DNA from 2 places in the Falsarthrobacter nasiphocae genome. Region 1 is predicted to be linked to the other one. Evidence: predicted binding sites of a transcription regulator. Region 1 holds the regulator's gene; the other holds the start of a gene.
The links. Region 1 encodes LexA, which represses DNA repair genes until DNA is damaged. Its sites were predicted from a motif close to TCGAACANNTGTTCGA; they were not measured.
Positions count from the first base shown of each region.

Region 2: J2S35_RS02770 (DUF6504 family protein) is a predicted target of LexA. The motif match lies at 1,476-1,491, and genes of this name have one in related genera.

Region 1 covers NZ_JAVDUI010000001.1:1,822,635-1,825,836, forward strand. The annotation lists gene J2S35_RS08220 (ATP-dependent DNA helicase) at 1-932, shown strand, start outside; gene lexA (transcriptional repressor LexA) at 994-1,806, opposite strand; gene J2S35_RS08230 (LysM peptidoglycan-binding domain-containing protein) at 2,087-2,470, shown strand; gene J2S35_RS08235 (histidinol-phosphate transaminase) at 2,606-3,202, shown strand, end outside.
Region 2 covers NZ_JAVDUI010000001.1:622,788-625,989, reverse strand. The annotation lists gene J2S35_RS02775 (DNA polymerase III subunit alpha) at 1-1,147, opposite strand, end outside; gene J2S35_RS02770 (DUF6504 family protein) at 1,157-1,459, opposite strand; gene J2S35_RS02765 (DapH/DapD/GlmU-related protein) at 1,591-2,136, shown strand; gene J2S35_RS02760 (glycosyltransferase) at 2,133-3,202, shown strand, end outside.

The sequences.
Region 1 (3,202 bases):
CCGAACGGCTCATCGGCGCCGCCGACTCAGGCGAGATCGCCTGGGTCACCAGGCCCAGCGAGTTCACGCCCGGCCAGGGGTACTCGCGTGATCGCAACGCGGAGGCCACCCTCAACGTGGCGCCCGTCTCCGTGGCCATGCGCTTGCGCGAGGGCCTCTTCGAGGACAAGACCGTCATTCTCACGAGCGCCACGCTGGCCCTCGGGGGCCGCTTCGACGCGGTGGCCGGCGACCTCGGTCTGGCTGGGCCGGACGCGCCTTCTCACGCGGAGCTCGACGTCGGATCCCCCTTTGCCTACGAAAGGCAAGGCATCCTCTATACGCCGCGGCACCTGCCGAAGCCCGGCATGCACGCGGCCCCCGAGACGCGCGAGGAGCTGCTGCGCCTCATCACGGCCTCCGGCGGGGCGGCACTGGGCCTCTTCTCCTCGAAGCGCGCGGCCCAGGAGGCGGCCGAGTGGGTGCGCGAGCGCGTCGACTTCGAGGTGCTGTGCCAGGGTGACGGCGCCACGGCGGCGCTCATCAAGGAGTTCGCCGAGACCGAGTCGACGTGCCTCTTCGGCACGATGACGCTGTGGCAGGGCGTGGATGTGCCCGGGCGCGGGTGCCGGCTCGTCGTCATTGATCGGATCCCGTTCCCGCGGCCCGACGACCCCCTCGCCACGGCTCGCTCCCGTGCCATCACGCAGGCGGGCGGCAACGGGTTCATGGGGGTCGCGGCGGCGAGTGCGGCGATCCGCCTGGCCCAGGGCGTGGGCCGGCTCATCCGCTCGACGGACGATCGCGGGGTGGTGGCCGTTCTGGACTCCCGCCTCGCCACGGAGCGCTATGGCGGGTTCCTCCTGCGCAGCCTCCCGCCCCTGTGGCGCACCGAGAAGCTCGAGGTGGCTGAGGGGGCGCTGGCGCGCCTCCGGGACGACGACGGAGCCTAGCGGCCGCTCCCGAAGCCCGCTGCGCGGAGGCGAGCGGGCGCGGAGGCCAGACGGGCTGAGGCTAGAGGGCGCGGAGCACCGAGACGACCTTGCCCATGATGACCGCATGGTCACCGAGGATGGGCTCGTACTGCGAGTTCTGGGGCAGCAGCCACGTGTGGCCGTCCCGCTGGCGGAAGGTCTTGACGGTGGCCTCGTCGTTGAGCAGCGCCGCGACGATGTCGCCGTTCATGGCCGTGTTCTGGCGGCGAACCACGATGAGATCCCCGTCGCAGATCGCGGCGTCCACCATCGAGTCTCCGCGGACCTTGAGCATGAAGAGCTCGCCCTGGCCCACGATGCTGCGCGGCAGCGTGACGATGTCCTCGATGTCCTGTTCGGCGAGGATCGGCCCGCCGGCGGCGATGCGTCCGACCAGCGGCACTCCGACGCTCGTACTGTCCTCCCGCGCCTGGAGCGGGGTCACGGGTGCGAGGCCCGCGATGTCGGCGGCGCCTGAGGCGCCGTTCGCCTCCTGCGAGGCCGACGACGCGGCTGCGGCGGGTGATCCTTCCCGTGCCAGGGAGCCCGCCTGCGGCGCCCCCGCCGAGGCGTGATCCTGCACGGACGAATCAGGCGCTGACGCCGTGGCCCGCTGCCCCGAGACGGGGCGAAGGATTTCGATCGAGCGCGGGCGGTTCTCGGGGCGGCGGATGTAGCCGAGCTCCACGAGGCGCTTGAGCTGGTAGTTCACGGAGGACGTGGACGTGAGGCCCGTGACCTTGCCGATGTCACGCAGTGAGGGTGCGTAGCCGTTCTCCGCATGGAACGCTTCTACGCACTCCATGACCGCGCGCTGAGTGGGGGTCAGTTCCGGCGCCCGGCCAGTGGTCATCTGCGCGTCTCCTTATCGTGTCCACCCCTCCGTGTTGAGTGGATCGTGAGTTCTTCTACAGCCCAGCTTAGGCGCTGAGATGTGGGGAATCAAACATAGTTTCGACAACCACTGGACACACCTCGAACATAGGTGCTAGAACTGATGTATCGAACAGGCGTTCGAGTCAGCCGGGTTCTTGGAGCTCGTCGCACCCCCGATCGCCGAATGTGTGTTCGAGTCGCCGCCCGGAGCGAGAACGTCTGGATCGGTGACCAGCGCAGGAAAGGAATCTGCAGCCATGTCCGCTCTTACTCTCTCGTCCGTCTCATCGCGTTCATCCGTCTCCCCTCGCCAGCCCGAGGTCTCCGTCTCGAAGCCCTCGGCCCTCCGGCTGACTCGGCGCGGCCGCTTCGTCCTGGTCGGACTGCCGCTGTTTGCGCTTCTCCTCGGCCTCATCGTGGGCGGCTCGTTCATGGCGACTCAGGCCGACGCCTCCACGAGCGCAGCCCCGTCCGTCGCCGTGGTGACCGTCGAGCCGGGGGAGTCTATGTGGGAGGTTGCCCAGCGCACCAACCCGGGTACGGACCCGCGCGAGGTCGTTGCGGCGATCGTCGAGGCCAACGGGCTGGCTTCCAGCGCCCTTGAGCCTGGCCAGGAGCTGAGCGTCCCCCTGTTCAAGTAGGCCCGGCAGGAGGGCGTCCTCCGGGGCAATCCTCGGGTCAGCGTGCGTGAACTCCGTCACTCCGGATCTCGGTGGGGTGTCTCAAGCCCCGGTGACAGGGTCTGCCTGTCCGTGGGGAAGACTAGGCTGGTGCGTGTGAACGACCGTCGAGATTCCCTTTCCGCCCTGCCCCTCCGGGAGAACCTCAGGGGAAAGTCGCCCTACGGCGCACCCCAGAAGAGTGTTCCCTTTGCGCTCAATGTCAACGAGAACACCCATCCCCTGCCGGAGGCGGTCCAAGAGACCATCGTGGGCAAGGTTGCCAGTGTTGTGGGCGGGCTCAATCGGTATCCAGACAGGGATGCGGTGGAGCTTCGCTCAGAGCTCGCGGACTACCTGAACGCTCAGGTCCAGGGCATTGACCTCGCGTACGAGAACGTCTGGGCCGCCAATGGCTCCAACGAGATTCTCCAGCAGATCCTCCAGACCTTCGGCGGTCCGGGCCGGGCCCTCCTCTCGTTCACCCCGACATACTCGATGTACCCGCTCCTCGCAGCGGGGACGGACACGGACTACGTGGCCGGAACGCGGGGGTCCGATTTCAGCCTCACGCAGGAATCTGCCCTCGAGCAGCTTGCCGAGGCCGAGCCGGCCGTGGTCTTCCTCGCCTCGCCGAACAATCCGACCGCCACGGCCCTTGGGCCTGACGTCATCGAGGCCCTCTACGAGGCGAGCGAGCCGTACCGGACCATG
Region 2 (3,202 bases), 1.2 Mb from region 1:
CCCTGACGCCCATGCCCCGGATGAGGGCGACGACCTCGGCGACGGTGAGGAAGTAGGTCTCGAAGCCGAACCCGCCGATGGTGGACAGCTCCATCTCGAGGCGCTCCCGGATGCGCGTGAGCTCTGCGCCGCCCGCCGCCGGGTACCGCTCGAGGACGGCCGCCTCGCATCGCTGACGCAGGACCTGCGCGGGGTCCTGCCCGGCCAGGCCGAGAACCTCGAGCTCGGGGACCTTGGGCTGACGCCACCGGAGGTCTGCGTCCGGGTCCAGCCGGCAGCGCTCCGCCGTCTCCTCGGTCCGGGAGAGGAGGTCCACGGCGAACTGCCGGCCCAGGCCCGCGTACTCGGCGATCTGGAAGGCCATCCGCCGCATCATGCCAGCAGGCTTGAGCCACGCCTGGCCGTTGGGCTGGGGCGGGTAGGCGCCCAGGGGGAGCAGCTGCGCGGCCGAGTCCAGGACGTCCCCCGTCAGGGCGTCGTCAGGGGTCAGGTAGCGCACGGCGTTGGTCAGGACGGCGGGAATCCCAGCCGAGTGGGCGAGGCGCGCCATGGCGGCCGCGTGCTGGAGGCTTCCGGACTGGCCGGGCTTGGCGTAGTGGCAGACGACCTCCAGTGCCACCCCGCCGGGCATCCGCGCCTCCCACGCGGACAGGAGCCGCCGGGCGCGCTCTGGGTCCCCGGCCAGGACGGCGGACCCGACCTCTGACCGGGGGCCGAGCAGCACGGTGCTCGTGGGGCCGTTCTCCCCCAGGAGGAAGAGGGGTGCCTGCTCGGGGGTGATCCATGCGTCCCGGTGCGCCGTCCCGTGGGCGGAGCGCAGGCCGCGGCGCCGGGGGGAGTGCGCGGCGGAGATCAGGCGCACGAGCCCGGCCCAGCCCGCTCCCGCGTTCTGGCCGTGGGCCAGAACCGACACCTCGGACAGCTCGCCCTCCGCGCGCACCTGGAGGTTGACGCCGACGACGGGGGCCAGCCCCGCAGCGAGGCATGCCCGGATGTGCCGGACAGCGCCGTAGATGCCGTCCCGGTCCGTGATGGCCGCGGCCTCGGCGCCCGCGGCGTGGGCCGCCTCCACCAGGGCCTCAGGGTGGCTCGTCCCGTGGTGCGCGGAGTAGGCGCTCGCGACGTTGAGGTGCGTGAATCTCTCCATCCCGTGCCCCTAGTCGAAGATCCCGGTGACGGGCCAGACGGGGCCCTGTGTGACGGCGAGGTCGAAGATGAGCAGCTCCCCGTCCTCGAGCGCGCGCGCCTGGACCTGCCACATGGGCCGGTTGACCATCTCCGCGCCCTCTCCCATGGGGGCCCTGGCGGCGGTCTCCCACCACGCATCCCGGGCCATCCAGGGGATGGGCTTGGAGACGACGACGAAGCGGCGGCCGTTCCAGACGAGACGCGAGGGCGCGCCGGCAGCCGAGGTCCAGACCCTCGCTGTCCCCGGGTTCAGCGCCGTCTGCGCAGTCATGAACGCCCCCACTCATTCGAACATACTTTCGATACTGAGTGTAGATCGAGGGGTGGCCGGTGCCAAGCCTGGGCGGCGGGGCCGCATAGAATTGGTGCGATGACGACCTATCGATCAGCGGAAGAAGGAAGATGAAGGATCTGCGCGGGTTTACGGGCGTTGGCTATGACAAGGGGCGGAGCAAGCTGGTTCAAGCCGCATGGCTGGCCACGCAGGGGGCTGTTCTCCAGCATTGGTGGTGCCCTCCCAAGGTGCGAATGTCTGTCCTGCGCATGTTCGGCGCCAAGATCGGGCGGGATTGCCTCGTTCGGCACCGGGTTCGAATTCACTGGCCGTGGAAGCTTGAGCTTGAGGACTCGGTCTGGATTGGGGAAGGGGCATGGATCCTCAATCTTGAGCCTGTTCGCATCGGCAACAACACCTGCGTCTCCCAGGAGGTTTTCCTCTGCACGGGCAGCCACCTCTTTGACCATGACAACTTTGAGTTCGACAATGCTCCGATCACCATCGGGGCCCGCTCTTGGCTTGCCGCTCGGTCAACAATTCTGCGGGGGGTAACGGTGGGCGACGACGTCCTCGTCGGGGCTCAGGCGCTCGTCGTCAAGGACGTCCCTTCTGGCGCAAAGGTCCTGGCACCCAAGGCTGACGTCCGTGAGCCGAAGAGCACCCAAGCATGAAAATCCTGCATGTCGTCACTCTCGTGACACCCGATGGGGAGCTTGGGGGGCCTCTCCGTGTGGCTCTGATCCAGCTCCGGGAGCTTATGCGGCGCGGACACGAGGTCCTTCTTGTTGCCGGGGCGCGGGGATTTGAGGGGGAGTTGCCGCGCGAGTTCCACGGCGTTCCCGTCAAGCTCTTCCCGGCCGTGCAGGTCCTTCCTGGGGCAGGATTCGCGGGCGTGTCTGCTCCCACGATGGCGCCGTGGCTCCTGGCCAACCTGTCCCGCTTCGATGCAGTGCACCTTCACTTCGCCCGGGACCTCGTGCTCGTCCCGGCCGCCGCAGCGGTCTTGGCGGCTCGGCGTAAGTACGTGGCGCAGACCCACGGGATGGTGGTTCCCAACTCCAAGAAGAGCGCGAAGATCCTCGATTCCGTGGTTGTCCGACGCGCCCTTTCGCGCGCCGATGTTGTCTACGCCCTCGTGGAAACGGAGCGGGCTGAGCTTCTCAAGGTTGAGCCCAAGGCTCAGGTTGAAGTCTTGCCGAACGGTTTGGACTTTGATGAGCCCCGTCCCCAAGCGAATCCCGCAGAGAAGACAGATGTCCTGTATCTCGCGCGCCTCGCCCCCCGGAAGAGGCCGATGGACTTCGTTCAGGCGGCGAAGCTCCTCGCTGCCGATTTCCCCGAGTGGACGTTCTCCCTTGTGGGCCCAGATGAGGGAGAAGTCGAGGCAATCAACCGCGTGCTTGCTGCGGATCCTGCTCTAGCGCGACGCGTCCGCTGGGAGGGGCCGCTGGCGCCGGACCAGACGGCAGGCCGGATGGCGCAGGCGGGTGTGTATGTCCTCCCGGCCGAACGAGAGCCGTTCGGGATGACCATCATCGAAGCCCAGGCTGTGGGACTGCCTGTTGTCATGCGCAGCGATTGTGGCATCGCCCCGGGTATCGTCAACGCGGACGCAGGGGTGGCTTACGATGGCGGGGCAGAAGAGCTGGCTGCAGCACTCCGCCCCCTTCTCTCATCCCCCGAAGCGCGAACCAGCCTGGGTGAGCGCGCGCAGCAGTATGTCCGCTCCGCGTTCGG